DNA from 4 places in the Paenibacillus sp. J22R232 genome. Region 2 is predicted to be linked to each of the others. Evidence: riboswitches for the same ligand, from Rfam matches in the RefSeq annotation. Region 2 holds a riboswitch; each other region holds the start of a gene.
The links. A riboswitch is a leader RNA that binds a small molecule or an ion and turns the genes downstream of it on or off. The one in region 2 is predicted to bind cyclic di-AMP.

Region 1 (9,138 bases), on a different contig from region 2:
CGCGACGGTTTTTGGATTTGCCTGTCGCCGTCTTGTTATCGGCTACGGGGCGATACTCGCCATAGCCGATCGCGCTGAAGCGCTCAGGCTTTAGCTGCTTGTTCTCAAGCAGGATATCCATAAAGCGAATAGCACGCATGGAGCTTAAATCCCAGTTCGATTTGAAAAACACGGTCGAAATAGGAGTCGTATCGGTATGACCGGATACAATAACTTCATAATCCGGATATTGTTGAAGCATTTTGCCGATCGCGACGGCTAACTCTCTCGATTCCGTCTTAACCGTAGCTTGTGCCGGAGCAAATAAAGCATTGTCGCTAATCGTAATCATGAGCTGGGAGAGATTGAGCTGTGTTTCCAAATCGGTCGTGAGACCGTTTTTCTCAATATAGGCGTCAATCTTCTTTTTCAGATCTTCCAGATCCTTCTGCTCTTGTTCCATGATTGCCTCGCGGGCTTTTTCTTCAGCGGTCTGGTCTTTGTCTTCGCTTTCTTCTTTGCTTTCATCCTTCGAGTCGATTACGCCGCCGGCCTCGTCTTGTTTCTTGCCGTCGTCGTCACCCGATTTGACGATAGCGGATTCCGTTAGAATACCGCTCCCCGTACTAAGGGCAACGCTGAACGCTTCGGACATTTCTTCGAACTTCTTTACATCGACTGAGTTCATGGAGTACAACACGATAAAGAGCGCAAGCAGCAGGGTGAGCAAATCGGCGTAAGGAATGAGCCAGGATTCGTCTACATGCTCCTCATGTTCTTCATGCCTATGCTTTCTGCTCAACGGCGCCTTCCTCCTTCTCCCTCATCTTGATTCTTTCCGTAGGCGTAAGGAATACAGATAGCTTCTGATTGATAGCAATGGTTGAAACGCCGGATTGTATGGAGAGAAGACCTTCTACCATCATCAGGCGAATTTGAATTTCTTGTTTCGACATGCGCTTCAATTTGTTCGCAATGGGATGCCATAGCACATAACCTGTAAAAATACCGAGCAGCGTCGCGATGAATGCACCCGCGATCGCATGAGCGAGCTTAGCCATATCGCTCATATCGGCCAGTGCCGCGATTAGCCCGACAACCGCTCCGAGTACCCCGAGCGTTGGCGCGTATGTGCCGGCTTGCGTGAAGATAAGCGCCCCTGCTTTGTGGCGGTCTTCCGTTGCGGCAATATCCTCAAGCAATACGTCGCGAACGAAGTCCTGATCGTTGCCGTCAATAATCATGCGCATGCCGTTCCGAAGGAATGTATCTTCAATTTCATCGACTTTAGCTTCAAGAGCGAGCAAGCCTTCTCGGCGGGTAATGGATGCCCATTCCATGAATCGTTGGATAAGCTCATCACGCTGCGGCAGCTTTTGCTCGGAGAAAACCATTTTGAACAGCTTACCGACCTTGGAGAGCTCGGACATTGGGAAGGCGATCATAACCGATGCCACGGTTCCCAATATAATAATCATATAGGCAGCTGGATTTAAAAGAGACGATAGATGCGCTCCCTTTAAAACCATCCCTCCGAGCACAGCGACTAACCCTAGTACAAGACCGATAATTGTTGAATTTTTCATCATACACCCCGTCCAAATCATTTTCGACATTTCTCTACTTCTTATATTATCGTCAAATGGGCATTCTGAAGTTAGAGTAAATGAAACGTTTTGATGACATACACGTTAAAATTTCTAAAATGCGGTAGAATAGTAGAGAGATACACTCAAAAATGAACTTTGATAAAGGTGGTAAACACAAATGGGCGTAAGACATGCAAGGGAATATGCAGATATATTGAAGGATTTGACAGCAGCGGTAGCCGAAATAGAGAGCAGCTATACTTTTTTTGAGATGGAAGCGGATGAATGGGCAGCGCTGCCTGACGAGGATCGACATGAGGTTATGGAAGCATTAGCCGATGACGTATTTTTTGGTTTAGGCGAAAACCCGGTCATTGAAGTGGGCACTGGCGTGATTACCTACAATAATAAGCATCACGTAATTGAGGTATCGCAGGATGATAAAGTTACGCAGATTATTAGATTGATATAATATTCGACAGCCACTCGGCGTATGAATGATGATTACTGTCGGATCTTTACATTTATTGTCGACTCTATTACAATGTTATACAACGAAGCATGACAGATAATTTAACGTAGATATAACATAGAGGAGATCGCTATGAATGAGTGCTCATCATCGCTGCTGCCGAAGGCGCTTGGGTTAGACGGTGAAACGCTAGCCGCATTTTATCAGCCCATCATTGCAATGGATACACGGCGAATTATGGGCTATGAGGTGCTTGGCCGAGCGGTAAAGGATGATTCGGTACGCAGCTTGGGTCCTTTTTTCTGCAATGAGGAGATTGCGGAGGAGGACCACATTCTTGTGGACCGGTTGCTCCGCGAGCAAGCATTCTCAAAGCTATCTTCCATGGAAGAGCCGCCAATGCTTTTCATTAATTTAAAGCCGTCTTGGATCTATCGCTACGAGGATGACGGCGAGCTTTATACGCTGTCTTTGCTTGATAAGTACGATATCGATCCGAAGCGAATCGTAATCGAGATAACGGAGGAAAGCTTTCACGGATCCATGGAGAGGCTGCGCACCGTTGTCGATATATACCGCCAAAGAGGCTGCTTGATTGCCATCGATGATGTTGGTAGCGGATTCAGCAGTACGGATCGCATTGCTCATATTCAACCGAATTTGCTCAAAATCGATATCCATATGATCAAAAAGAGCGCGACGCATGACGGGTATTTCGGCGTGCTGCGCTCTTTCTCGGATCTCGCTGAGCAGATTGGAGCATCGCTGCTGGTGGAGGGTGTAGAAACGCGAGAAGATTTGGCTCGTTCGATACAAGCTGGGGCAAGGTATGTACAAGGTTTTATGTTTGCCAGGGCTGAGCCTGAATTCCGTGACCCTGCGTGCTTCTCGGCGGTAATCGAGACTGAGCTTGAACGGCATCTGATGCATTATCTGGGATCGGAGCGCTATTGGCAGAGGCAATCGGAGCAGCTTGCCGAGCAGCTTGTCGAGCTCGTGAAGGAAGCGGAATACCGGGGGCAGAAGGATGAATGGATAGAGGAGCTGCTTCCAAAGCTGTACGGACACTGCATTCGGGTCTATTTGTGCAATGAGGAAGGTATCCAGCTTTCGGCGAATTATGGGCGCGACTCGGATCAAGATTGGCATCGTGAGGAGCAGTACAGAGGGGCGAACTGGAGCTGGCGCCCTTATTTTGTGCCTAACTTGGTGCAGCTAAATGAAACGAGAAGGGCAATCGTATCGCGAGCTTACGCGGATCTCGACTCCCATGCTTGGATTCGGACGGTGTCCGTGCTGGTTGCGCCTGGCCTTATATTATTTATGGACTTAAAGGATTCGGAGCGAGGAGCCCAGCGAATTTAAGGTTCCGTAATTCCGTAAACCATGCAGTGGCATTCAGCGAAGCCAGCTGGGGTAGGGCGCGAGTAAGTGTCCGTGATCTGGAAGCCTGCTTGCTGATAGGCGCGAATGGCACGCGTATTCCAAGCGATGACCTCCAAATCAATTTCATCGAGCGGGGCGCGGCGCTTTGCTTCCGATACAATCAGCTTGGTAAAGGCTGGTCCTAGTCCGCGGCCGCAGAGGTCAGGACGAAGCCCAAGCCCAAGGCGGGTGACGCCGGCAATAGGAAATAACTGCGCAAAGCCAATCAGCTTAAGCCGATTATCCAACACCGCCGCATACTGAGAAGCACGAAGGACGGAATCGCCAAATTCGATTTCGTCTTTTTTCATTTGCTCCCAAGCCGGCCAATTATAGCAATCAAAAGGAGACTCATAACGCCAGCCGCATATTTCCACCGCATGAGAGATCTCGAGCGGATGTATGGTCATATCGAGTATTTCTCGATTATAATGGTTGGAGCTTTGTATATTTGTCACGGGCCCGGCACCTCCGTTTGGCTGAACGGCCTTTTTTAATGGGTAAAAGGCTTTAAATAGGTTTATTATATCAGATAGGCGCAAGAAGATCGTGCGTGCATAAGGAGAAACAAGAATATGAAGAAGTTAATTTGGCTTGGTTGCCTGTCCTACCTGATTATCGGGGTTGCCCATGTTGTGGGGGGATCTATATTAGAGCAGCTTATCGCGCATTATCATCTCGAATATAAAGATGGCGGTCAATGGATCATGAACCAATTTCTCGGGTTTTTGGTCGGCGTTTTGCTTGCGCCATCCATTACGGCGAGAGTTGGCAAACGCGGCGCGGTGCTTATCGCGATGGGCGTGCTTACGCTCAGTGAAGCAGCTTACAGCCTTCTGCTTCCGTGGGGATGGATGCTTGCGATTGCACCGCTCGCTGGGCTTGGCTTCGGCATGACCGAGGCGGTAGTTGGCGCTATGATTATCGATATGGCGAAGAATGGCAAGGCATCGGCGATGAGTCGCCTCGAAACCTTCTTCGGCGTCGGCGCGCTATTGATTCCCATCGCAGCCGCGTATCTGATTCAGCAAAGCATATGGCAGGTATCGTTTCCGATACTGGCCGCTATGTCAGGCATTACCTTTGTTCTATGGCTGACGATGTCATTTGGAGAAATAGACGATCAATTAGGCTATATTCCGCAAAATAAGGAAGAGAATGCAGACCATGCGGACAAGCAAATGAACAAAAATGCGCGTACGGCAGGCGCATCGTTCTTTTTCGGCTATCCGCGTAAGGCTCTTCCTTTTCTGCTGCTATCCGCGTTGTTCTTTATGATATATGTAGGCATGGAAATGAGCTTCTCCAACTATCTGCCTTCTATCTTGATCGTACGCTCGGATGTGGGTGAGTCCAGTGCTGCAGCGGCACTCAGCCTATTCTGGGGCACTATGGTGCTTGGAAGGCTGTTCGCAGGAGTGCTGGCTGACCGAATGGGCTACTCCAAATATTTGTTGATCGCTACGGCAGGCGCATCCGTTATCTTTGTTCTCATGGCTTTATTGGGCGAGCTGAGCTGGATGCTGGCTCTCGTTGCGCTTAGCGGATTGTTTTTCTCCGGCATCTTCGGAATCGCCCTCGTGTACGCGAACGAGCTCATTCCGGGGATGACCGAACGAACGACGAGCCTGCTTGTAGCTTGCGGCGGCCTTGGCGGCGCGATATTTCCGCGTGTAACAGGCTGGTTCATGGACCAATACGATGTGCAATCTACTTTATGGTACATCACCTCTTTAGTGGTTGGCATGCTTCTGCTGCTGTCGGTCATGCTCATTCTGGGCAGGAAGCAGACGCGGGAAATAAACGCCGAAGGGTGAAATGGAATGACCCGCTAAAAAAGTTGAAAAACCTCCGCATTTGCTGTTTCAAAGCAAATACGGAGGTTTATTTATTAGTAAATACATGAAATGGTTTACTTGCTTGTCCAATATTTGGACGAAATGCTAGCTGTTTATTTCAGTATCGTTTTATACACTTCAATCGCCCTGGCGCGCGAAGCCTTCAAGTCCACGATTGCGCCGCTTTGCGGCAGGTGAATCTCTTTATCGGATAAATGGTCCAGATGAGGAAGCCAGCGCCGAATATAGCTTCCGCTCGGATCATGCGTCCGGGATTGGATCGCGGGATTCATAATGCGGAAATAAGGTGCGGCGTCGTAGCCGAGCGAGGAGCACCATAGCCAGCCCCCGCGGTTAAGGGTGTTATCGTAGTCGCTTAGGTGGAGCCGGAAATATTGCTCGCCGAGAGTAAAGGGACAGAGCAGGTTTTTAGTCAAAAACATAGCGGTGACCATTCGCAAGCGGTTCGGCATTTCACCCGTCCGGTTCAATTGCGTCAAGGCTGCGTCTATGATTGGGATGCCGGTTGCAGCCGTCGACCACGCCTTGAAATTCGTGCCTGTTAGCGGGCTCAGATCAGCAAGCTGCTCATATTTGAAAAAATCTTCATGATACATCGCCTGGTACAGGTAGAAATCACGCCATGCAAGCTGGCGTATCCAAGCTTCGGATCCCTGCAAGCCTTGCGTAAGCTCATAGGCATGGCGTGCTGATATGGCTCCTGTATTCAGAAAGCGCGCAAGTCCGCTAGTTTGATCTTGGGCATACGCGTCGCGGACATCCGCGTAAGAAGCAAGGCGTTCCCTTACAAAGCGATCCAGCCTAGCAAGCGATTTGGGTGAGCCCTCCACATTCGTGCCTCCAAGCGCGCAGGATACGGCTTCCGGAAGTGCGAATGCATGGCAAGCGCTTTGGTCTATTTCCTGCAAGGTGGAGAGGTCGTTGATTGTGGTGCTGCCTATGGGGCTGTAGGACTCCAGCATAAAGCTGCTCCACTTTCGGTAGAATGGCGTAAATACCTTATATGGTTCCGATCTCGTTGCGTATGCAGGGAAGGCTTCAAGATCGGCAAGCGGCGCGTCGGCAATAGGCATCCATCGGCGCTCTAAGCGGCGAACAGTTTGTCCGATCCGGTCGTCTCGCTGCCTAGAATACGGGGTATAGTCCGTATGGACGATAACCTCCTCGATAGGATGGGCAAGCAGGAGCGACTCCGTTATCGCAGCAGGATCGCCGTAGAGCACGTGAAGCTCTTTCCCGGCGCTGGAATAGCTGTAGAGCAAGGAAGCGGCTTGCGCCATAAAGTTGCGGCCGCTATGGCTTGTCAGCCGGCCCTCTCCGATGAGGATGGGGTCTATGATCAGCAAATGTATGCCTTGCGTATGTTTTCTTTTTATATAATCGAAAGCGCGCAAATCCGAGGTACGCAGATCCTTGCGGTGAATAAACAGATACATCGGGTATTTCTCCTTCCCTGAATGCGGCAGCATGCTTACTGCAATCAGCTTGAAATGAAACAGCAAAGCCGCAAGTCATTTGTCGTCAGAGGACAAAAAACTGCGGCTTTGCTGATTGAGTCTACCTTTGCAGCTCTCTAAGAGAGGGGATAGGTTGCTCTATTGTGCGTCGGCATACGATTGGAAAGAATCCGCGTCCATGACACGACGTGCTGTCACATAACGGTCTTCATAATAAGAGGAGCTAAGTTTGTCTGTCACAACGCCTCGGCTGGAGGAAGAATGTGCAAACTTGCCGTCTCCGATGTAAATGCCAACATGGGATACGGTGCTGTTATTGCCACCGACTGTGTCGAAGAACACAAGATCTCCCGGAATTAGGTCAGCCTTAGCGACCTTCGTGCCTGATTTTGCTTGCGAACCGGATGTGCGTGGAAGATCGATGCCCATTTTATCGAACACATAGCTCGTAAAACCGGAGCAATCAAAACCTCTCGACGTTGTTCCGCCGCTTTTGTACGGACTACCAATAACGTCATTGATGAATCCGTTCAGTTTTGAGTCTGCGAAAGCGCTTCCCGCTTGGAAAGCGAGCACGAGAACGAGACCCAGGAGTATTGCGGTAATCTTTTTCAATTGTGAAACTCCTTCCAATGCCGACGAGGTTAGCTGTGGGGTTCGGTTGAAGGTTCCCTATGATTCCTCAGGCGCTGCGATAAATCAGACGTCGGAATCAATTCACCCAGAGTGGTTCCCCCGTTTCCCGATAGGGAATTAGGCCGTTTTTTATTGCTCTTGAGAATTATTCGATTATTTTCATTGATCTCCTGCCTTTAATTGCAAATTCTAATAATTCTCATGTAACCTTTTGACTATTTCCTTCGTTTAACCGTTTTTTGTGTAAGATAAACGATCATTAGTAGTTCTTTCTTACTAAACGAGTTAACTCAATTTCATTAATTATGTGAATACCTTGTAAAATATACCGATTTGTCCTCCGGCTGTGAATGGCGTAGACAAGTCTAAAGTCCCGCAATTGGCGGTAAATGAATGATTTGCGAGAAAAAGATTAGAAAATTTTCATACAAAAAACCTCTGAATGAACAGAGGTTTTGTTGTGATTCGTAAGTTTTCGCTTGAGTAAGGCGTTCTATTTGGCCGTGATGATTTTCTCTGATATCAGCTGAGGCTCGGCATTCTTCTGTTCCATCCAGAAGCGGAGCTTGTATCTTCCGGCGTATTTGAAATCATATGAGACAAGCTTGGAGCTGAACCAGAAGGTATCCTTCTCGACAAATTCCTTGAAATCATCATCCGCTTGGCTGCGCCTGTCGATCGTTATTTCTTTATCGTTAGGATCAGTAAGCGTGACCTTGAATTCCGTTATCGCTACATTCAGATTGTCGATTTGCGCTTGTACCAAGAACTTCTGGATGCTTCCCTTTTCAACTTGCCCGAACATGGTTCTTTTTTCGTTCATCATAAACATGTGGACATTCGGTTTTTGGATGACCAGCTTCTTTTCGCTGCCTTTCCACTGGATAAAAGCCTGCAAGGAGTCGGATAACGAGCGAATGTTGATATACACTTTGTCGTCGACAAGAAGACCGTCTTCCGGCGATTGCTTATTATTGTAAAGCAGCGTAACTTTCTGCATTAATTTGTCTGCCGCAACGATTGAACCGCCGGCAAGGAGCAGGGCCATAGATAGGATTACCAATTTTTTACGCATCATTTGCGTCTATCCTCCAACTTTTAATTTCATACACCTATTTATACAGAAATGACATCATTTAGTTGCGCTGCAATTTCAAATAAAAAGCCTTCATCCCCACATCATTCGTGGAGTTGAAGGCCTATTCGCGCTAAAGCTGTTTGGTTTGAAGGCAATCGTACTGAGCGGCTATCGTCCACACCTTCATTAGCGTGCGAACGAGGTGGTAGCCCTGATGCAGAATGAGCGCGAACAGCCCAGCCCATAGCATGGATAAGCTCGTTACCACGAGCCCGGCAGCAGCGCCGATTCCCCACATGATGAGCGAAATGGCCGCATAGGAGAGGAAGTTGCGGAGCGCGCGCCACAGGGAACGGAACACGCCTTCTCCCGATGCGGCGCCGAACTGCATGGCGAGGAACACCAAATGCAGCACGGTGCCCCAGAGCAGCCACAATGCGGCCCCTGGAAGAACGGCCTGCAGCAGCTCAGTCGTGGAGCTGCTCTCAAGGAGAGCGTCTAACGAACGCGGCAGTACATACCAAGCAGGCGCAAGGGATAGTACGGCTTCTATCCAGTATAGCAGGACGACCGGCTTCCACGTTTTTTTGATGCCCTCCAGAAAGCGCGTGCTGCCGTCTGAGCGCGCTTGATTGAACGAGTA
Region 2 (9,138 bases):
CATTTTTATACGGATTTAATCAAGAAGAACGTCAGTCCTATGTCAGCATTCTTACCACATATACTTCTTTGCAGAAACCGCGAAGCCCATTATAAATGCGCGGAAGCTTGGCTTCCTTCGAAACAAGCCCGAATACAGTCGGCCCGCTCCCCGACATAAGGACGCCGTCAGCTCCGAGACGAATCATGCTTTCCTTCAGCTGCATGACCTCCGGATAGAGGCCTAGCGTGACATTCTCCAGCACATTGCCGAGCCCTTCGCAAATATCGGTGAAGGAGCCCTGCTCAAGCGCACGGACCATATTGGGTATGGATGGATGCTCCTTCAGCTCATTGGCACGGAATCGTCCGTACACGTCTGCTGTCGATACGTTGATTGGCGGCTTTGCAAGCACGACCCAGCATTGCGGCGGATTCTCGATATGCTCGAGCTTCTCGCCTCGGCCGCGGGCTATAGCGGTTCCGCCTGTGACGCAGAAAGGAACGTCCGAGCCGAGCTCCGCTCCTAAACGGCATAGCTCGTCCTCTGGGATTTGCAGCTTCCATAGCCGATTGAGCCCGCGCAGCGCGGCGGCAGCATCGCTGCTGCCTCCAGCAAGACCTGCAGCGACCGGTATTTTTTTGTCCAAATGAATATAAACGCCTTGCTTCACGTCATAACGTTCTTTAATAAGCCTAGCCGCTTGAAAGGCCAGGTTCTTCTCGTCTAGCGGTATGTAGCCGACTTGGCTAGAGATAATGATCGTATCTCTAGGCAGCTCTTCCATTTCAAGTCGGTCAGCGAGGTCCACCATTGTCATAATCATTTCGACTTCATGGTACCCGTCATCACGCTTGCGGAGCACGTCGAGCAGTAAATTAATTTTGGCTGGCGCTTTTTCATAAATTTTCATCCGATGAGTTCACCCGTTCGTCCATAAGCTTTAAGCAACATTATATCAAACGAACGCAATAAAAGCTAAGAGATGACAATCCGTTTATATCCGGACGTCTTCCGCTTAGCTTTTTTATGCCGAAATACGCTATTGATCTAAGGCTGGTTGTTCTTGGCAGCAGCTTGCTCTGCAAGCTGTATCGCGCGTTTAACCATGTTTCCGGCATCCTTCGCACGAATGCCTCCCCAGCCTTCTTGCTGAACCGTATCGTAAAATCCCAAGTCCTTGGCCAGCTCATATTTCAATTGCTCCGACATGACGCCGCGTCTGCGTCGACCCATTCGCAAAACCTCCGCTTCTGAATTGTCACCTGATTCTCTGTGCCTTTGTCACAATTGCCTAGCTAGTATGCTTCCGTTCAAGGATAACGATACACAGAGGGCCAACCAGCTATATTGCGGGAGCTATGCTTATTTACAAAAAAAAAGCGCAGATGCTTTCTGCGCTAACATGCCTTAAGGCGATATATATTCTACTGTTGCAAATGGGCGATACGGACTTGACCTTCATCATTGCATACGGTCACTTCCACCGACTCAGTCAGTATATCCGCATAACTGTATGAGACACGCTTGAAGGCGTGTTGTTCTTCATCCAGCTTAACAATGAAAACAGAAGGGTAGGTTTCTTCCAACGTACCGGTTCGTTCGATGGTCTTTCGTCGGCCACCGTTCGCTCGAAGACGTATTTTGGAGCCAACATGAGCTTCCAAGCTGCGTTTAATATCCAATAGCGCATTTTTTGCCATTGTCCACTACCACCTCTTTCCTTGTTCATTATAACCAAAAAGAGGAGGCTTGTCAAACAAAGCAAAATATTATATCAGTAGGAATATTTACTTGTCAACGGTGATTTCACCCATTTTTTAAAAAATGATGCATAGGCATGCAAAAAATATACATATTAAGAAGTTGATTACACTTCAATATGTATATTTACGCTTATCCAGCGGCTATTTTGCACCCTACTTCGTAGGATAAGGGTCATCTTAACCAAAGCTACGACTGACTATTTATTGCTTTAATACCGAGCTGGATGCCGTTATTTTGGGCTTAGGCAGCCCTACACGGAAGCGTCCCATCGTCTCGATGCCGCCTACGCCGTCGATCCCGCTTATCGTACCATGAATAACATCAGACAAATTCACAGTGTCTTTAATGGATGTATAGCTGGCTTTAATCGCGATATAGACCGGATCCAGCGCATGAATCAATATGCGGCCAGGTGAGCTTGCAAAGTTAGAGCCTACCTGCAGCAATGCCTCAAAATGGGACTGGCAAGCTCCGGCAATTACGATCAAACCATCACGGTTCTTCTCATATTCGCGCGCGACACGAACGGCGTTCACGAAGTGCTGCGAGTTTTTGTAGCTGCTTAAGCTGTACAGATCCATTTGGCCACGATTTTTCAAAACACCGTCATGACCCGTAATGACGACAATATCAGGTTGTATTTGCGGCAGCAGTCGGTACAGCACATCAGCCATTTGCGATTCATGTACGTGAAGTCCATGCGAAGGGACATGCATCGTATTGTACAATTGCATGCTCTTCTTCAAATAGTTACCGTCGCCGTCGAGATGAAGCACCTTACCCGGCACTTCAAAAAATGGCTGGCTCTGCTGCATCGCATGCCGGATATGGTCTTCATTCTCCATAGCTTGACGCTCTCGCTCGGAATGCATCCGTTTTAAGGAATCATTGACTTTAATTCGCACTTCTTGAACCGCGCTTGTCGTTTCCGGATCTCGTATGACCGATAGGTCAGGAATCGGAGCATCCGCAAGCAATCGATAATCCGTGCCCTTCAGAACCGCGGTATGTGTACGAACAGCCTCTACCTTGAACAGCACGTCACCGCCATACGATTTGCGGACGACCAGGTCCCCTTGCTTCATGGGTAAATCACCTCTTCGTCTATCCTATGGGCAGACAGGGCGAATGGTGAGTATTTTTATGACGAAACGCTCTGGGTACCCCAGCCAGCTTCAATCATGCTGCGGCTAATGCGGGCAAATTCCTCAAGAGACAGCGTTTCTCCCCGTCTAATCGGGTCAATATCGTTTTTTAGGAGCATCTCTGTCAAAGCTTCCCGGCGCTCTTTGCCGACAAACGCGGTCAGATTATTAGCCAGCGTCTTTCGGCGCTGTGCGAAGCTCGCCTGCACGACGCGGAAGAAATGGTCCTCATCAGGGACATCGACAGCCGGCTTCTCTCTCAGGGAAAGCTTAATAACAGCGGAATCGACATTGGGCTGCGGTATAAATACCGTATGCGGCACCGTACAAACAACCTTAGGCACGCAGTAGTACTGTACGGCAACGCTCAGACTTCCGTATTCCTTGCCGCCTGGCTTTGCAGCCATACGCTCCGCTACTTCCTTCTGGATCATCACAACGATATGCTCAAGCGGCAGCTTCTCCTCAAGCAGCTTCATCAGAATCGGCGTAGTCACGTAATAAGGCAGGTTCGCTACGACGCTCACACCGGATACATCTGCAAAGTGCTCCGCAAATAACTGCTTCAAATCAAGCTTAAGCACGTCGCCATGGATAACAGTCGTATGGGTCTCTTCTGCAAGGACATCCTTCAGGATCGGAATAAGCCTATTATCGATCTCTACGGCCGTCACCTTGCCAGCTGCCTGTGCCAGCCTTTGTGTAAGCGCGCCAATACCCGGGCCAATCTCAAGCGCCCCTTTTGTTTCATCAAGCTCGGCAGCCGCGACAATGTTGTTTAGAATATTTTGATCGATCAAAAAGTTTTGACCTAGGCTTTTCTTGAATGAGAAACCATATTTGGCGATGATCTCTTTGGTCCGTTTCGGTGTAGCCACTTCAATCGCAGCTTGCTTCACTGCCGCTTTACTGCCCGCTTCATTCCGTTCTTGACTGCTCATCCAATCTCGCCCTCCAATTGTTCTTCCATTTTCCGATATGCGGCAATAAACTCTGCTTTCGTTATTTGAAAGCTTATACAGCGCTTATAAAACTGCTTGCCGTTCGCATAACCGATCCCTAGCAGCTTGCCTATAATCAATCGCCGATTAGACGCATCCGGATGCACGATCAAGCCCGCTTCCATTAAGTCCTCCAAGCTTACTTCCCCCGCTTCATCCATCGACTCTGTACGAAGCTCAGAGAGTGCAGTCCGGATCGCTTCCGGGCTCGCATTCTCTATTCCGATATCCCCCTTGTACAGGGCCTTCTCTTGCGGCAAGAAGGCATGCTTGCAGCCAGGCGCATGACGCGCAACGATTTTACGGATACGCTCGCCCGCATGGTCTGGGTCCGTAAAAATAATGATGCCGCGGCGCTCGTTCGCTAACGCGATTCTTCTGAGGACATCCTCGCCAATAGCCGAACCATTGGTTTCTATTGTATCCGCCTCCACCGCACGTTTGATAGCAACGGTATCAGACTTGCCTTCAACGACAATGATCTGTTTAATCATCAAGCCAATTCCTTTCTACATAAGCTCCATTTACTCCGAAACATGCAAAAAGAAGAGGCAGTGCCTCTCCTTATGATGGCATATTTAATTAATAATGGCGATAAGCTGATGGTAACGCTGCTTTTTTAGCTTGCAGTAGGCTTATTCGGCCCAAGGACATAAACGGTTATGCCTTTCTTTCTGCCGAACTTATTCGCGACCTTTGTACTATCAAAGTATACGTCAATTTTGTTTCCTTTAATCGCGCTGCCCTTATCCTCGGCACGACGGAAACCTATTCCTTCTATATATACCCACCAGCCGATTGGAATGACTTTGGGATCTACGGCAATCGTTCGTCCCTCTTGGACCTGCGTTCCCGAAGCTGTAATTCCGTATTGAGGATGGCCCTTTTCTTTGCCTGTCGAAGCTACGCCTGCTGAATAGGCAGTTAGCGTAACGTTTTTAAGAACGCTTTTGGCCTTGAAATTAACGCCGCCTTTGGTTAGCGATGCCATGCTCGGGCTTTTGCTGGAGAGAACCGTCACCTTAGGCTCTTCCTTCTTCGTGCCAATGGCTACGACCTGATCAACTGCAGCTGTCTGGACAACCTTGCTGACCATCTTCTTCGAAATAAGAACTCCGTCCTCATATTGCTTCTCGATGCTCTCAACGATGAGACCTTCCTTACCCGTCTGCACAAGCTTTTCCTTGCCTGCAGTCAGTGTCGGGTCTGACTTCTTCACGATCGAGAATGGCATGGAGCGCTCGGACTCTGCCACCTTCGTGTCGACGCGAACAACGGTTACCGTAAGCTCTTCATCCAGAACGGTATGTAGCGGAGGTTGAACTTTATCTTGATCACGAACTGGAATATGTAATTCCTCGATCGCTGCCTGCACTGTTCTCTCTGTCGTGTACACAGTAGAGGTCTTGCCATCAGCCTTCACAATTACCGGTATCGCATGAGTCACCTCAATACGATCTCCGTCCTTTATAGCCGCATTAAGCGGTATGGACACCTCATCATGTGGTCCAATTGCGATAGCTTGTTCATCCAGTAGGCGTTGCAGGACCCATTGCTTCGTTTCTACAATGGTTTCTTGTCCGTTCACTACTACGGAGACGCTTTTGACAGCCGTTCCGTACAACAACACCAAAAACATGAAAGTCATAGCGATTGAGATAGTAGCACTCAAAAGAATCAAACGCAAGTTTTCACGCTTCCATCGCAATGCGAAAGACATGCTGGATGATCGTTTCCCATGGGTGTCCTTAACCTGGAGTATTCCCACTTCATCGGTCCTCCTTCATAGCCCCGCCGCCAAGTGTTACGCATGATACAACTGACGCGACTATAGTATATTGGCGTGCAAGCACGCAATCCAGTACTGCTATATCGATCCAGGCACCCCCATCTTTTATCCCTATGTCGACAAATTCTCGATTATTCGAAAATAAAAAGAAGCCGTCGACAGAGGATCTGTTTCGTGGCTTCCCGAGTAATTGATTACACTGGGATACAGAAAATGGATGCACGAGGTTGATCACTCTCTATAACGCTTACGAGGTTAGCTGACGGATTCGGACAAGAGAGTCGCCCTATTCGCAAAACAATGCTCATGGCAATGGCTGCAAAATTCACCCCTGAAGAATTCAAAACACGGAACGCTTTCCCGCATCTGGTTCCCCCGCTCTCCAACTTGGAGATTAAGCGCAAACTGGAAATCCAATACAAAATTTTAAAGCTCTGAGATGAATCATACCCTCATACGAGGTGAATTGTAAAGATACGATAAAAGACGATTTAAGCGAAAAAGGTGGATAAAGACGGAAAAATTAAGCGATATTCGCTATAAAAATTAGTTTTTACGCGATAAAGGTCTCTCATTCTCTCCATTTCTCTCGTTTTTATACAATACCAAAACATTTTTTACCGTTTTCGGTCGTAATTAAGGCTATTTCTTCTACAGATTTGCCTAATAATTCAGCTGCCGTCTCCGCTACGCGCAGTACGTAAGCTGACTCATTTCGCTTCCCTCTGAAGGGGTGAGGAGACAAGTAAGGAGCATCGGTTTCAATCAAAATCCGGTCGAGCGGAACCTGTTTAAGCACCTCTTTTGGCGCCCTTGCATTTTGGAATGTAACCGGTCCTCCGAATGAAATATAGAAGTTCATATCCAGGCATTGCTTAGCCGTTTCCCAGCTCCCTGAGAAGCAGTGCATGACTCCACCGATCTCGGATGCATTCTCCTCCTGAAGTATGCGAATAACATCCTCGTGAGCATCTCTGTTATGAATGACAATCGGTTTTCCAACCTTGCGGGCTAGTCGGATCTGCTCCCTAAATACACGCTGCTGAACATCCTTGGGCGAGGTATCCCAGTGATAATCGAGCCCTATTTCGCCAATGGCAACGACCTTCTCATGGGAGCAAAGCCGTTCAATCCATTCCAGATCATCTGGCCGCATGTCAATGCTGTCTACGGGATGCCAGCCTACCGCTGCATAAATAAAATCGTATTTCTCGGCTAGAGCCATCGTCGTGGGGATCGTTTCACGGTTAAAGCCGATATTGACGAGCATGTGCACCCCAGCGTCCTTCGCGCGCTGAATCACTTCGTCACGATCCTCGTCAAATTTATCTGAATCCAAATGGGTGTGCGTGTCAAATAGCAATGTCATGTTCGTGTGAGCTCCTTTAATCAAGTTTAAATATTTTTTTTAATGAATCCGGGATGGATGGTATATTTTTTTTGAGCGGCTCTTCCGGATAATAGAGATGATACTGGCCTTGGTGCAGACCTGTTATCGAGCGAACGATGTCGGATTTGGCAGATATTTCGCTTATTTCATCCTGGCCATCAAGCAACAAAATCGGCGCTTTTTCTTTCTTTTCGCCTTCTTTCTTATCCGGCCTGTACACGTCATACGGCAAGTCGAATGGGTAATCAATTTCCATATGGTATTCGGGATTCATTCCTATAGAAGAGAAGCAATCGCTTATCTCATTTAATAGCGCTTCATCAGGGTTATCAATGGTTATGTACTTATATAATTGGCGGTTCATAAACCGACAGCAAAGATCGCTTAATAGGGGATCAGTCTCCTCCGACCATTGCGTGAATGCCGTTTGAACCAGTGCCTCGTCAAGCTTCAAATAATCCTGCACCGTCATTGTATTCTGAATTAGCCGCATAATCGGTGTCGGCATCCATTCAAAAACATAGCCACCCACATAAAGCTCCTGTGCTCTACGAAATATTTGACGTAATATAATTTCCGAGCTTCTTGTAACAGGATGGAAATAAATCTGCCAGTACATTTGGTAACGGGACATCAAATAATGCTCAACGGCATGCATGCCGCTTTCTTTAACTACAATTTTCCCTTTATAGGGACGTAATACACGCAAAATGCGCTCTAAATCGAAGGTTCCATAGTTAACGCCTGTAAAATAAGCATCTCTGAGCAGATAATCCATTCTGTCCGCATCCATTTGACTCGATATTAAACTAACGACAATGGGCTTGGGATACGTTTTTTGGATGACAGCCGCCACATGTTCTGGAAATTGTTCAGATACGGAACGCAGTACCCGGTTAATCTCCGTATCCTCCAGAATAATTTTGCAGGTCCACTGCTCGTGATCCGTGTCGAATACTTCTTCTAGCGAGTGGGAGAATGGGCCATGGCCAACGTCATGAAGTAAAGCTGCACATAATGAGACCAGTTTCTCCTCGGCTGGCCAATCCGGATAACCATTGCGCTCAAACTGCGATATGATTTTACGTGTAATTTCATAGACACCGAGCGAATGCGAGAATCGACTATGCTCAGCGCCATGAAAAGTTAAATAAGACGTTCCTAATTGCCGTATTCTGCGCAATCTTTGGAACTCCTTTGTATTGATTAGGTCCCAAATCGTTTGGTCCTGCACATAGATATAATTGTGAACCGGATCCTTAAAAACCTTCTCTTCTGTCAGCGGTTGCTTCATCGTCTCTCATCTCCTTTGTTCATATTTTCGACACATTAACCGAATATGATGTCGAATAGTGTCGTAATTTAGTTTCCAAATTGTCGAAGCTGTTGTATTCTATTACAGAGTAATATGACCTTTGTATCTAGTCAAATACTCACTACTACGGTACTTATAAGCAATATTCTTAGTTGACTATTATGGTAATCGTTGGTATTATAATATTCATAAAAGTAAAAACAATGTCGAACGATGGCGAATCGTATTTTGAGAGGGGCAATGATAGATTATGATGAAATCTACTGGTATTGTTCGTAAAGTTGATGAGCTGGGACGCGTCGTTATACCAATCGAACTTCGCCGTACACTCGGTATAGGTGAGAAAGATGCGCTTGAGATTTACGTAGACGGTGAGCGTATCATGCTTAAGAAATACGAACCTGCATGTATCTTCTGCGGCAACGCAGAAAACGTTTCCTATTTTAAAGGAAAAATAGTTTGTCATATTTGTTTGTCAGAGATGCCAACACCTGTGACAAAATAAAAAAAATAGGTTATACTGTACTTATCAACTTGTTAATTCTAACCTTTTTTATACTCCTTGATACCTTCCTGTGCTTGAACCCGGCCAGGAAGGTCTTTTTTTGTCCAAATTTCCTTTTTTTAACTCATTTTCATCTATTTACTTCATTATATACGTCACGCTTAGGTAATCCCCTGTCAATCGCAGCTCTTTTGATTGCTTCCTTGCGATCGTATTGCTCTTCGTAATGAGCAACATGCGCCTCTAG
Region 3 (9,138 bases), on a different contig from region 2:
ATCCTGCTTTCCAAATTTACTTACCGCTCCATTATGATATCGACGTTAGTGCTGCTCGTTGCAGGAATTGCATGGCTTACTGCGCTAACTCCGAATTCTTCGCGGTTTATGGTTACTGTGTTTATGTTCTTGGTCGGGCTCGGGATAGGTTCTTCCTTCTCGGTGCTAAGCAATGCGGCAATTCACGGATTTACGGCAAGGCAGCGCGGCTCTGCAAGCTCGACGCTTAGCTTTACTCGGGAGCTCGGCATGACACTTGGCATCACGGTGTTCGGTATTATCCAAAGCCATATTTTCATGAAACAGTTGGCTTCTAAATTCAGCAGCGAAGGAACGGCAGGGGGAGTTATTGATTTAAGTGATCCGAGCAAAATCTTGACTCCAGAAACACGGGACAATATTCCAGCGCCTGTGCTAGATCAAATAACAGATGCTTTGTCTTTATCTCTCACTCAAACGTTCGCCTGGGCCATTATACCTTCGGTTATCGCACTCATAGCAGCTTTCGCCATGAGCAAAGAAAAGTTTGATCCAGCAAGCGAGAACGAGGAATATTCTGGCTCACATTAATTCACAATCTAGTTATGCGTGTACACATCTAAAGCAGCCCAATGCGGCTGCTTTTTTTGATGTTTTAACGATTTGGAGATAATCGGTGCAGGAAGGAGAACAGAAGATGAACAAAGCAAAAAGTTTATTTATGCTGTTTTTTATAGCTGCACCTGAGGGTAAATAACCAACAAGCTGTAAACCTCGTCGGAAGCTCTACGGCTGTCGCAAAGGTAGTTACGATAAAACGGCTTGCTTGCTATTCGTTGGCAAATGTTCGATGCGGTATTCATAGTTATGCTTGCATAGCTGCAGCAGATCATGCTTTAATCCTCGTTTGGGCTCGGTGATGAGGAGCGGGGCCCGGCGTTTTGCTTTGAAAAACTGTTGAACCTTCTTCCGGTCGGTCAGCCTGCTCACGATCAGCTCATCTGGCATTCCATTCGCGTATTTGGTCATTAGAAACTGGTCACAGGCATCTTCCGAGCATGGTTCAAGCTTGAACAGCTGGAAATCGGTTAGCATGCCAGCCTGCACCTTCGCGACCATCGCGTGCAAGGGTCCGAAGTAAATGACATCCTGATCAATGAAGGCTTCCCGGTCAACGATTTGCTTATCGGAAGCTTGCTCCAGATTTCTGATGCTGACTAGCATTTGCTGCGCTTTCTCGAATTCCATTCGGGAGGCATATTCGTCCATTTTTTGATATAGCGTTTGAATTAGCGCCTTGCCGCTATGAGCAAGCAGCGTCGAGGCTTGGTCCACATTGCTCATGTATTCCTGCTTTGAAATTTTACCCTCGCATACGCCGCTGCATTTTCCGATATGAAAGAGCAAGCATACTTTTTTGGGCATTGTTTTGCAGGTGCGAAGGCCGTAATGCCCGGTTACGAATTCAAGCAGCGCATCCCGGAATCCCGCATTTTTGAATGGTCCGAGTCGCTGCGGTGCTGCATGCTTAAGGTGATGCACATGGCCGGTACGGTTGCGGTAATAGACGTCTAGCCTTGGAAGCGGATCAGCCGTAAGCTGCAAGTAGGCATAACCGCTATTATCCTTTTTTAATGCTCTATTGAATGGCGGCTTATGCTTTTTAATTAAATTATTTTCTAGCAATAGGCTCTCCGCCTCATTATTGACGAGAACAACCTCGATCGATGCAATCTCCTGTACAAGCTGGACGATTTTTTTATGGGTATGCTTTTTCGAAAAATAAGAGCGAAGCCGGCTTTTCAGGTTTTTGGATTTGCCGATATATATAATCCGGCCATTCTCATTTTTCATGAGATAGCAGCCAGGACCCGAAGGATAATCGGCAGCTTTGAACGGAAAGGACATGCAGCATCCTCCTCCTTATAGATTCTCTTCCGGCATAATTCGACATCATTGCACCGTGTTCCTTGTTTTTAAGAGAGTTGCCAATTGATAGGATATAGCAGGGTTACTCATAATCATAAAAGTATATTGAAAAGTGGATAGAGTCCGTAGACCTGTGCCATTAGTCGTGATAGAATATATTGGAATAACAGAGATAAAAAAGGGGATTACAAAAATGAAGAAACAACTTGCCTCGGTCTTCATCAGCATCATTCTACTCTTTTCTTTATCAACACAGCCGCTGCTTGCCGCAGCCGCCAAGACGATCAAGATAAAGGTAACGTTTGTCAGCGCTGAGCTGATCGAGAAAAACAGTGTCGGAAATGAATGGTGGAGCGGAGCAACGATAAACGGGAAAGAAGTGAAGGAGGGCGAGACGCTGGTCCTCAATCTTAAGGCGTCCGATCTCATTAAGCTGCGGGCAGAAGCACAGGAACAGGATAAATACCCAGACGACGGTGCCACGGACGCAAGCGTTAAAGTATCGGCAATCGGTACAAAAGCGGTGAATAAGACGCTAGAAGTTTCGGTTGTAGAAAACCGGGGAAGATTTTCAGGGAATGTTGCGAAGTGGGAGTTTCATTTTAAAATTCAAAAGGGTTAATGGAAAAGCAGCCTCGATGGCTGCTTTTTTTTTGTAGTGCTCTAAAAGGAACCCGATTTGAAACTATGCAGTCGTTCCATCAGCGGCGCAATGCATAACCCGCGCCGCTTGATTGTCATAAAGCGAAGATAACAAGAGCATAACCGTGATACGGAAAGGTTCATGATGATGTAAGCGGTTAAATGAATGCGCGGTATTCCAATTTAAATTAATTTAGCCATTTATGCTCGTTTACAATGGCTTTCCAGAGGAGTAAGATTCAGAGCGTGATCATTGCAAACGATTGATTGCTACAATCCTTAATCGCTGAATTCTGAAAAAGAATCGGGGGAACCAAAGAGCGGGATCCAATTGGTCCGTGCTCAGGGGTGAATCGGTTGGTGTACTCCAACCGTAGGGCGACTTTTGCGCCCGAATCCGTCAGCTAACCTCGTAAGCGTCCAAGAGAGGAACTTAACGCCAGCCTACCCATTTTTTTTGGAAAGCTGCGGGAGAGTCCTTACTTTCCTGCGGCTTTTTTTTGTTGCCGTTAAACGAGGAAGCAAGCAATTAACACCTAAGGTTAAGGAATGGGGAGTCAACATGGTTAGCAGGTTCAAACGGATTCTGATCGGGCGTCCGATGAAAAGCTCGGAAATCGAAGGGGAGAAGCTTAGCAAGCTGAAGGCGCTCGCGGTCCTTTCTTCCGATGCACTATCATCTGTTGCATATGGAACAGAACAAATATTGTTAGTATTGATGGTTGCCGGATTTGCGGCGGTGTGGTATTCGATTCCCATATCGATAGCAGTATTAGGACTTTTGCTGGTGCTTATTTTATCGTATCGGCAAACGATATTCTCGTACCCGGCCGGCGGAGGGGCATACATCGTAGCGAAGGACAATCTCGGCGTTTCTACGGGCTTGCTGGCAGGGGGCTCGCTCCTCGTGGATTATATCCTGACGGTTGCGGTCAGCACGTCTGCCGGAACGGACGCGATCACTTCAGCTTTTCCGTCGCTGCATGACCACCGGGTTGCCATCGCATTAGTCATGATTGTTTTACTGACGATCATTAACCTCAGGGGAATTACAGAGTCGGCCTCCGTGCTTGCCATGCCGGTATACCTGTTTGTTATTGCCATCTTTATACTTATCATTTCAGGTGTTGTTAAGTTTATGGCTGGCGGCGCGCATGCAGCCGTTCCAGAGCTTGGCGCAACGGTATCGAACATCAGCTTGTTTTTGTTATTGAAGGCTTTCAGCTCCGGCTGTTCTGCTTTAACAGGCGTTGAGGCGATGTCTAATGCGATACCGAATTTCAAGCAACCGGCCGAGCGCAATGCAGCAAAGACGCTGATCATGATGGGAACGATTCTAGGCGCGATGTTTATCGGCATTAGCTTGCTGGCTTATTGGTACGGCATTATGCCCAATGAGAAAGAAACGGTCGTATCGCAAATCGCGAATGCAACATTCGGAAGAGGCGTTATCTACTACGTCATTCAGGGGGTAACCGCACTCATTCTATTTTTGGCTGCGAATACGGCCTATGCGGCTTTCCCGCTGCTTGCCTTCATGCTGGCGAAAGATAAATACATGCCGAACATGTTTATGGCACGGGGCGACCGGCTTGGGTTCTCGAACGGAATCATTATATTGGGCGTATTATCCGCGTTGCTCGTTATTGCCTTCCATGGCAACACAGAAAATTTAATCCCGCTATACGCGGTTGGCGTATTTATTCCTTTTACGCTTTCTCAGCTTGGAATGATGGTGCGTTGGTGGAAGCTGAAACCTTCTGGCTGGAAGATGCGTCTTATCATAAACACGATCGGTATGCTCACCACGCTTGCCATAACGCTTATATTCATATTTACGAAGTTCAGCCATGTATGGATGGTCTTTATTTTCCTTCCGCTGGTTATCATGTTGTTTTATGGCATTCATCGCCATTACATGAATATGGCGAATGAGCTGCGGATCAATATGAGCGAAGATAAGCCTGTCATCAAAGGGAGCACGATTGTTGTGCCAATCGCCGGAATCACGCGCGTCGTCAATCATTCGCTGAGTTATGCGAAGTCATTGACGGACAACGTAGTCGCTGTCTATGTCGGGTTCGACGACGAGGATATTGAGCGGATGGAGAAAAAATGGGAGGAGTGGAATCCTGGAGTACGGCTCATCGTACTCCGTTCGAGCTATCGGAGCATCATTCGTCCGCTCATGAGGTTTATTGATACGATCGAGTGGAAAACGTCCGAAACGGATCATATCACGGTTCTTATCCCGCAGTTTATTACAAAGCATTGGTGGCATTACTTTTTGCACAACCAAACGAGCTTAATGCTGCGTGCCTATCTGTATGCCCAGAAGGATGTCGTTATCGCAACGGTACCGTACCATTTAAGGAAGTAGGCGCAGAAAGAAAAGCCCTCCAGTGCTTGGAGGGCTTTTCGGAGGCTGATTTAGAAGTTGCGTTGGCCCAGTTGCTGCTCCGCAATTTGAACAAGTTTTTTCGTAATGTAACCACCGATTGAACCTGCATCGCGTGTAGACAGATTACCGTTGTAACCGTCTTGCGAGAAAGCTACGCCAAGTTGCTGTGCGGCTTCTGTTTTCAATTGCTCAATCGCGCCTCTTGCTTGCGGTACAACCAATGTATTCGAACTTCTTCTGCTCATTACAATCACTCCTTCATGGGATGTAAGGTTATTATGTGTGAGTTTTGTAAATCTATACAGGAAAGAGGACAGAATTTTCAAAATAATTCAGAAAGCGGAGGAGATCGAGATAATGAACGGGAACCGAGTTAATCTTCGGCTAATGGCCGACAAGGATTCGGAACAATTACATGCAATGAGACAGCGGAATTTTCATTTTTTCAAACCCTTCGAGCCGATCCGGCCGGATGAATATTTCACGCTGGAAGAGCAGCGGCGGATTATCGAAGCAGGCATCAAGGGAGCAGAAGAGGACAGGAATTATGTGTTTGGCGTATATGAAAGGCAGTCAGGCTCGTTAATCGGGCGAATCGAGCTTTCCGGCGTTGCCCGCGGCCCTTTTCAGAATGCCAGTCTAGGTTATTTCATGGACGAAGCACATAACGGCAAGGGATATATGACCGAAGCGGTTCGTTCCGTGTTGCAATATGCATGCTCCGAATTAGCCCTGCACCGTATCCAAGCTGGCGTAATGCCGCGAAATCTGGCGTCTGTCCGCGTTCTGGAGAAAGCTGGCTTCCGGTATGAAGGGCTGGCGAAACGCTACTTAAAGATTAATGGCGAATGGGAAGATCACGCATTGTATGCTATAACGTCAGAGGAAATAGGTCTGCTTCCGTAATAACGAATAAAATAAACCCTAAATATGTTTTAAGGCCTGTTTCGGAATTGCATACCGTGTTTATTATCCTAATAGAATGAAACTATATAACTAGATAAGGGGAAGTGATGGACGATGAAGAAAACGGTCATGATGTTGTTCAGCTTTGCATTGGTATTTGTGTTAACGGCGGGCGGAGGTGCTTCAAAGGCTGAAGCGGGAGCCCAAAAAGAGTTCTTGCAAATTTCCAAATACGAAAATTATTACGGTCAATTAAAAGACGGGAAACCGCATGGGAAGGGTACAATGACATGGTACTCCACCAAATCGTATTCCGGTGATTGGGTTAACGGCAAACGTACCGGCACGGGTACATACGTGAACAAGTACAAGGAAGATAGCAAGGATATTGTTATTACATATAATGGTGAGTGGAAAAACGATATTAAAGTAGGGAATGGCTCTTTAAATACGAAAATTACCGATTATAACGGCGTGGTTGAATATCATAAAATCCAGTTCGGCACGTTTGCCAATGATGTCTTTGCCGCCGGCTATTCCGTTGCGCATACGAAGGCGGATCCTAGCTACAGCTACAACTACAAAGACGCAAAGCTGAACCTGCAAATTACTGGCACGAACGTTAATATGAAGGATGCTTGGAAAACGGGGAAATTCCCTTTAATCCAATACAAAAAGGGCAACGTAATGAAGCATTACTCCGTTGCTTTTAACGAAAATCCTTCATTAATCAAGCAGAACAAAGCAACGCTTGCGTACCTGAAAAATCTTCAAGCGCAGATCAACCCGCACTTAGTGAAATTTGAAGCTTTGTCTAAGCGTGTTCCTTTAGCTTAAACGGCAAGGCAAAACGGCAAGCTTGGACATTCCAATGCTTGCCGTTTTTAATTTCCGTTTGCTGACCGGTACCATAGAAATATGGTACTAGGTGGGAACAATGGTCTTGTGTATAGTTGATCTAAAGAGACGACTATGGGCTGCAGGAGGGACTGAAGACGATGACAAGAAGCGTGATGATGCAGAGGGCTGCGATTTTGAGGCAGCATGAGCACTATGCCTATCAAGCCGCATATTACTTGCTCGAAGACGAGGATCTCGCCTCTGAAGCCGCGTCAGTCGCGCTGGCCGATCTCCTTTATGACGAAGCGTTTTTCGCGAGCGAGTTCGAGCATCGCAAGCAGTTAATGAAACGCAAAGTGATCCAAACCTCGCTTTCCACTAAAGCATCCTTATTGCGGCAAGCGCTCTAAGCCTTAGGTAACTATCTCCGCAGTCTATCCGTTAAACTCCACAATTGCCTCTATCCGCACGTACAGCCTTATGCTGGTAATGTCCGTGTGCTCTTGCGTCACTCCATGTTTTTCTAGGAAGTACAGATATGTTATAGTTTTCAAGAAAGGCCTGAAGGCAACGTTAGCAGTGATGAATGAGCAATTGAGAAAGGAGCTGCGGCAATTTGGTTATTGATTTAACCCATTTGGTGATGACCGGAATGCCTGTATACCCTGGAGATGACGAAACGAGCATCATCCATACGCAGCAATTCGGCGTGGACGGCTTCAACAATCATCAGTTGTCCATCAATATGCATGCGGGTACCCACATCGATGGACCTATGCATTTGCTGGATGTGCAGCAGTACATAAGTGACATTCCGATCACTTCATTCGTTGGGGAAGGTATATTGCTTGATACGAGCGGAACAGACCTTGTCACTTACAAGGAAGAGTACGAAGCTATCATTCAGGAGGGGCAAATCGTGCTTGTGCACACGGGGCATGGCAAGCGATATGGACAGACTGCCTATTTTGAGGACTATCCGACATTGTCCTTGGCGTTTGTTGATCTGCTCATTCGCAAAAAAGTGAAAATGCTCGGTTTGGATACGCCTTCACCAGATAAATTTCCATACGAATGCCATCAGGCTTTGTTCGGCAGTCAAATACCAATCATTGAAAACCTAGCTCATGTAGACCGTTTAATTGGCGTTAAGGCTTTTGAGATCATTGCGCTTCCGCTGCGAATTCAAGCAGATTCTTCCGTAGCCCGCGTTATTGCGATCGTGCGGCCTTAAGTTTCTTTGAACTCCTTTTCGAATCATGCGATTAACGATCAGTTAGACAATTTAACAAGTGGAGGCTGAGTGCGCAATGGAATTGATTTATCATGGACATTCTTGTATTCAAATGGTTGATGGCGACAAATCGCTTGTGATTGATCCCTTTCTGAGAGGCAATCCGCTTGCAGTGACCAAGCCGGAGGAAATTAAGACCGATGCCGTACTTCTGACGCACGCGCATATGGATCATATACTGGATGCTGATCTTATCGCCAAAAGCAATGATGCGCCCGTGGTTGCGATTGCCGAGCTTGCAGCTTACATGTCCTGGAAAGGCGTAAAAACAATCGACATGAATATTGGCGGCACGGTAGATCTTGGATTTGCCAAGGCGAAAATGGTGCAAGCGTTTCATTCCTCCGGGATCGTGTTATCCGAGGAGAAAACGGTTATTTACGGAGGCATGCCTGCGGGCTATATCGTTAATATGGCGGGTTTAACCGTTCTCCACGCAGGTGACACCGCATTGTTCGGCGATATGAAAATGATCGGGGAAAGACATGCGATTGACATCGCTTTTTTGCCTATTGGCGATCACTACACGATGGGGATTGAAGATGCGCTTCTGGCTGCCGAATGGTACAATGCTAAGCTCGTCATCCCCGTGCACTATAACACCTTCCCGGTTATCCAGCAGGAAGCAGAGCATTACGTACAGCTTCTGGAAAGCAAAGGGATTAAGGGATTGGTATTAAAGCCCGGTGAAACGGCAACGGTGTAAGCGCGTACAGAGGATGCGGGGCATAGGGGAGATCGGATGAATAAATATGTCACTTATATTCGGTACGATGTTAATGGGACTTGGCAATCTTCCGGTAGCCATTATGCGTTATAACCAACACAAAAAAAGCAGAGAGCATGAATCGTATAATCTTGGCGGAAAGGAAGATGCTGGAATGAATAAACAAGAAACGGCAGGCCATTCAGAGGAAAAGCAACCCTTGTACAGCGTATTGGAAATCGTAGATACGCAAACAGGCGAGCGTAAAACGCTGGCGGAGTTCGATTTTTTGATCGAAGCGCCGAATTGGACGCCAGACCATAAGTATTTGATATACAACAGCAAAGGACAGCTGTATCGGTTTGAGCTTGAGACGCTGGAGAGTACCCGCATCGAGTCGGGCTATGCCGTCCAGTGCAATAATGATCATGTACTATCTCC
Region 4 (4,687 bases), on a different contig from region 2:
GGGATGTGTATGGGCCGGCAGGCGCAGAAGCCGAAGTTAAGGTTGTTGCAATGATGTCGGATCTTGTCGGATATCGAACGGCAGAAAGCGGAGGATACACAACCTGGGGCGGCCAGGGCGCTATATTTACTGGCCTCAGGCTTGCAATCAATAAAGCAAGCTCATCCGCCGCCAAGTCCGGAGTGCCCCAGAATTTATACGCTTTCTGCTCGGAGGCAGCGCATTACAGCCTTTATAAGGCGATGGAAGCAACGGGGCTCGGAAGCGATCATTTAGTCAAAATCCGTACGCACGAAGACAGCTCGATGGACATTGACGATTTGAAAGCAAAAATGGAACAGGTCATTGCGAATGGCGGCATTCCGATATATGTCGTTGCCACGACGGGCACGACAGATGCAATGGGCATTGATAGCCTTGATGACGTGCATAGAATGACAGAACGCTTAGCACAGGAGCATCGGATAAATCGGCCTCACATTCATGCCGACTCGGCTCTGGGCGGATTTTTCGCATTCTTCAACAACTATGATTTCGCTAATAATCCGTTGAGCATTGAGGGAGATGCGCTTGCGGCACTCCAAACCATTCAAGCCAAAATGAAACATTTGAACAAAGCGGATTCGCTTTGCTTCGATTTTCAGAAGCTCGGGCAAACGCCTTATTCAACGAGCTTGTTTTTAGTGAAAAATGCTACTGATTTAAAGCTTCTGGATTTGGATCCAGACGAGACACCTTATGTTGGACACCGAGGATATGGGCAATATCACACGAGCTACACGCTAGAATGCTCAAGAATGGGAAGCTCCATCAGCATATACAGCGCTTTGTTGGCGTTTGGCATTGAAGGCTATCAAAAGCTGCTGGCTCAGTTCGTTGAAGTAAATGTCGCTTTCCGAAAAGCGCTGAAGCTGGAAATACCGGAAGCGATTATTGTAAATCCGCATAATCCGGGCATCATCACTTTGTTCCGGTTGTATTCGGATGGGCTGAACGGATATCCAAAGGAATATGCCGGTGCTTGCAGCTACGAGGAAGTAGACAGGGAAAACAAATTAAATGAAATATTATTTGAAATTCTGGGAAGAGACCGGAGCGAAATGTTCTTCGGCGATACGAAAAAGCATCTTTACGTACCAACGACAGATGCTAAACGGATCGCGCTGTATGCCAGCAAGCTGTTCGTTATTTCACCGTATACGCAGGTATCCGATGTTCATTCCATCGTCCAATATTTAAAAGGAAAAATCGAAGAAACCTATTCGGAATATAATCGAATGAATAAAAGGGAGTACACTCATGAAGAAATCTATACTTAGTTTCAATTGGTATAAGGAGCATCTAGCCGTAAAAATCGCATTAAGCATACTGCTTTTGCAAGTTATCACTTGTGCAGCCTTTGCTATATCGAGTTACATGTCCCAGCACAATCTTTCGGAGAAATTGCTGGAGCAGTTCGATAAGCGATTGATAACCGATATTCAAATTGCAAGCAATACGTTAGCTTCAATCCCCGGCTCAGGAAAGCAGCTGTCAGGCATAGAGGATCCGAATTATGCGCTGATCAAAACAGAGCTTGAGAAGCTGCAGGAGATCCATAGCCTTGAGAATATTTATATTCTATCGAATACGGGGGACAATGAACGGATTCTAATTCTATCAGGCGTGCCGGATGATTTTGGAACGCCGTATCCGTTCACCGATGAAATGAAAGCAGCGATTTCAGACAAGAAATCAATGATAAGCCCTATTTACGTGGACGAGTACGGTACTCATAAATCCATATTCGTTCCGGTATCGGATAATTCAGGCGTTACCTATGGCATACTCGGGATAGATCTGGATGCTTCGGTTGTGCCGAAAACAACAGCTAGCTCAAACCTGACTACGATTATTATTTCACTGATCGTGCTTGTAGTGGGGAGTATCATTGCGGCCGTGATCGGTAAAGTCATTACGAATCCGCTAAGAAAACTAATGCTTGCAGCCGATAAGATCGCGGCAGGCGATATGAAAACAGCGATTTCGATCCACAGCAAGGATGAAATCGGGAAATTGTCGGTATCGTTCGGATTAATGATCGCGAGCCTTAAAACGCTCATTCAGCAAGTCATTGCTTCTTCAAATTTGATTTCGGAAACGAGCCAGCACTTGAAGCAATCGGTCAATGAGTCCACAAACAGCGCACAGCAGGTTGCGGATTCAACAAACCGGATGTCTGAGGGCATTAATGAAATCGTTCAAAGCGTAACACATAGCCATACGAATATTAATCATATCGATAATGAGATTAAAGATGTATCGAACGGGATGAAGGATATTCAGAACATCGCAACAGAGGTACACGTACAATCCGAGCAAGGGCAGGATCTAGTCGAAAGAACGCTTCAGCAGATGATGGTCATCAAGCAAGCGATGCAGGAGTCCCAAGAAGCAGCCACGACATTAGGCAAACGCTCCAACGAGATAAGCGAGATCATCAATATCATTTCGGAAATATCCAATCAAACGAACCTGCTCGCTTTGAATGCTTCAATCGAAGCTGCGCGCGCAGGAGACGTTGGACGAGGCTTTGCGGTAGTTGCCGGCGAGGTTAAGAAGCTGGCGTCACAATCGGCGCAAGCCGCATTATCGGTTACCGATCTTGTTTCGAGTACCCAATCCAACAGCTTGCTCGTGATGAAAAGCATTGAGGAAGGAAGCAAGGCCGTTGAGCAGGGGCATTCATGGATACAAGGAACGTATGAAAACTTCAAAGGCATCTATGGAGGAGTATCCTCGTTTACGGAGCATACGAATCATATGTTCAGCGCATTAGGCAAGGTAGATGAGTCTTTTGTTAAAATAACCGACTCGATGCAGCAAATCTCCGGTATAACGCAGGAACAAGCTGCTGGGACGGAAGAGGTCGCTGCATCCGCGCAGCAGCAGAGCGCTTCCATGCAAGAGATTGCAGCTGTCATTATACAGCTATCTACGCTGTCCATTGATCTGAATGATTCAGTCAAACAATATAAGCTGGACAATTAAACGATTGGCGTAATTTGAAATATTTATTCTAAAAACACATAGAAACGGAAGAAAGTCCAGAACAGGGCTGAATGTTCTGGACTTTCTATTGCTAATTGAACCTTTCGTTAATCCAAAGAGACGTAGGAGACAGAACGTTGACGCAAAACAGATTCTTCATGGTTGCTGCCGTGCGAGGCCGATTCGGCGGACTGGGCAAGAGTGTGGTTGACTGCACTGAAGAACAACTCGAAAGCACGCCCGTCTTGGTCCGATTTGTCATAGTGGTACTGGTTAAGAGGTGGAAGTGGGATGCTGCCGATAAAGCTTTGTAGCAGGTCGCTCCATCGTTCCAAATCAATGTCGGCTTCTGTATCGCTGGCGAATAGCTCGCTCCAGCCGAAGCCTTGATTGCTCGTTAAACGAAGGCAGATACGATGGCCTGCAGAATCGACGGCAATGGCAGGAATGACAAATATTTCGATGCGGGAAATGGAAAGATGAGGAGTCTGTTTCGCAAAGTATTGCAGATGGCTTTCACAATTCGTCAACATAAATAAATCTCTCCTTTGTTCGCTTACGAGGTTAGCTGTCGGATTCGGGCTAGAGAGAATGCCCTACCAGGGTTACAAATCCCTGGATTCACCCCTTGCGAAACGATTGGTAATCGTTCGCGATGGTTCCCCCGCTTTTTCATTCGAAAAATTCAGCGTGAATAATGTACCCTTCATTATACCCCTTAATTGCAGCTCTGTAAATCTTATGCAATCAGAATAAAGAAATATAGGATATGGCTTGGTTGAAAAACACTGCCTCCTCAACGTGGTCATGATGTTCCATTTCCAGGCGTGAAGGGCATTTGCTATGATCGGCTGCGGATAATAACAATGTATAAATGCGTCCGTCTCTTACGTTTATATCCGGGAGAGATGAGCGCATATCTTCGACCTGAAAAGGACCGACGAACCTAAGCAGTACGCTGCCCCAACTAACCCAGTCCTTAGGCTTTTCACATTTTCTGATGAATAACTCGCCCCAATCATGTCCTAGCCCAGTTGTAAGGCGAAGGCATATACGAAAGCCGGGCTCGGGTGCGCTTGCGGGAAAGACAAAAAGCTCGATTCTTTTAATGGTTATTGGCTCTGTAGTTGATTGTACTGCTTTCCCTAAAGGGGTTGCGGTTTGCATGGTCACAATGGATCTCTCCTCAAATTCGCTTACGAGGTTAGCTGTCGGATTCGGGCTAGAGAGCTGCCCTACTGGAGCTTGTTTGCCACAGATTCACCCCGTTCGAACGGCTTATCTGGATGCCGTCCGCTAGTGGTTCCCCCGCTTTTCATTTGAAAAATTCAGCGATAGTCATAAGCCTTGTTCGGCTTGCCGTCTATACTAATCTCGATTCAAGCGATTGTAAAATGCAAGTTGCCAAGGATCGGGCGGCCTAAAGCCGATTTTTGAGAAAAGCCATCAAAAAAGCGAGGGAATCGATCTTTTTCTCGGAAATGCTCACTGATGCTTCATCGATCTCAAGGTTGGAATAGTCTGTTTATTTAGCCGGATTAGCGGTATCCGAGCATGAGAAATTATTTTCAAAAACGCGAGTAAAACGATGATTTAGTGAGGTATTCAGAGTTTGTGAAGAATGTAAGCGTTGCGAACGCTCGTAGAAGTCGGATAT

Region 1: it holds a riboswitch for cyclic di-AMP, as region 2 does, so the genes downstream of both, AC0YN3_RS30585 (C40 family peptidase) here and AC0YN3_RS30160 (ubiquitin-like domain-containing protein) in region 2, are expected to answer to the same signal.
Region 3: it holds a riboswitch for cyclic di-AMP, as region 2 does, so the genes downstream of both, AC0YN3_RS00070 (APC family permease) here and AC0YN3_RS30160 (ubiquitin-like domain-containing protein) in region 2, are expected to answer to the same signal.
Region 4: it holds a riboswitch for cyclic di-AMP, as region 2 does, so the genes downstream of both, AC0YN3_RS11635 (hypothetical protein) here and AC0YN3_RS30160 (ubiquitin-like domain-containing protein) in region 2, are expected to answer to the same signal.

What each region holds. Positions count from the first base shown of each region.
Region 1 is NZ_JBWDNK010000022.1:12,394-21,531, forward strand. Features, by position in the region: gene AC0YN3_RS30550 (flagellar motor protein MotB) at 1-781, opposite strand, end outside; gene motA (flagellar motor stator protein MotA) at 765-1,565, opposite strand; gene AC0YN3_RS30560 (hypothetical protein) at 1,747-2,040, shown strand; gene AC0YN3_RS30565 (EAL domain-containing protein) at 2,173-3,405, shown strand; gene AC0YN3_RS30570 (GNAT family N-acetyltransferase) at 3,402-3,923, opposite strand; gene AC0YN3_RS30575 (MFS transporter) at 4,041-5,282, shown strand; gene AC0YN3_RS30580 (FAD-binding domain-containing protein) at 5,417-6,760, opposite strand; gene AC0YN3_RS30585 (C40 family peptidase) at 6,920-7,396, opposite strand; cyclic di-AMP (ydaO/yuaA leader) riboswitch at 7,400-7,551, opposite strand; gene AC0YN3_RS30590 (hypothetical protein) at 7,911-8,495, opposite strand; gene AC0YN3_RS30595 (hypothetical protein) at 8,626-9,138, opposite strand, start outside.
Region 2 is NZ_JBWDNK010000021.1:8,303-17,440, reverse strand. Features, by position in the region: gene ispE (4-(cytidine 5'-diphospho)-2-C-methyl-D-erythritol kinase) at 38-892, opposite strand; gene AC0YN3_RS30185 (small, acid-soluble spore protein, alpha/beta type) at 1,030-1,215, opposite strand; gene veg (biofilm formation stimulator Veg) at 1,407-1,682, opposite strand; gene yabG (sporulation peptidase YabG) at 1,947-2,831, opposite strand; gene rsmA (16S rRNA (adenine(1518)-N(6)/adenine(1519)-N(6))-dimethyltransferase RsmA) at 2,888-3,832, opposite strand; gene rnmV (ribonuclease M5) at 3,829-4,386, opposite strand; gene AC0YN3_RS30160 (ubiquitin-like domain-containing protein) at 4,512-5,660, opposite strand; cyclic di-AMP (ydaO/yuaA leader) riboswitch at 5,911-6,092, opposite strand; gene AC0YN3_RS30155 (TatD family hydrolase) at 6,277-7,044, opposite strand; gene AC0YN3_RS30150 (HD domain-containing protein) at 7,067-8,365, opposite strand; gene AC0YN3_RS30145 (AbrB/MazE/SpoVT family DNA-binding domain-containing protein) at 8,637-8,891, shown strand; gene rsmI (16S rRNA (cytidine(1402)-2'-O)-methyltransferase) at 9,022-9,138, opposite strand, start outside.
Region 3 is NZ_JBWDNK010000001.1:11,920-21,057, forward strand. Features, by position in the region: gene AC0YN3_RS00055 (MDR family MFS transporter) at 1-570, shown strand, start outside; gene AC0YN3_RS00060 (GIY-YIG nuclease family protein) at 787-1,887, opposite strand; gene AC0YN3_RS00065 (hypothetical protein) at 2,102-2,530, shown strand; cyclic di-AMP (ydaO/yuaA leader) riboswitch at 2,825-2,984, shown strand; gene AC0YN3_RS00070 (APC family permease) at 3,113-4,930, shown strand; gene AC0YN3_RS00075 (small, acid-soluble spore protein, alpha/beta type) at 4,981-5,196, opposite strand; gene AC0YN3_RS00080 (GNAT family N-acetyltransferase) at 5,309-5,857, shown strand; gene AC0YN3_RS00085 (MORN repeat-containing protein) at 5,972-6,694, shown strand; gene AC0YN3_RS00090 (hypothetical protein) at 6,856-7,107, shown strand; gene AC0YN3_RS00095 (cyclase family protein) at 7,314-7,931, shown strand; gene AC0YN3_RS00100 (metal-dependent hydrolase) at 8,008-8,697, shown strand; gene AC0YN3_RS00105 (TolB family protein) at 8,744-9,138, shown strand, end outside.
Region 4 is NZ_JBWDNK010000003.1:131,880-136,566, forward strand. Features, by position in the region: gene AC0YN3_RS11625 (pyridoxal phosphate-dependent decarboxylase family protein) at 1-1,319, shown strand, start outside; gene AC0YN3_RS11630 (methyl-accepting chemotaxis protein) at 1,300-3,030, shown strand; gene AC0YN3_RS11635 (hypothetical protein) at 3,138-3,563, opposite strand; cyclic di-AMP (ydaO/yuaA leader) riboswitch at 3,569-3,731, opposite strand; cyclic di-AMP (ydaO/yuaA leader) riboswitch at 4,209-4,374, opposite strand.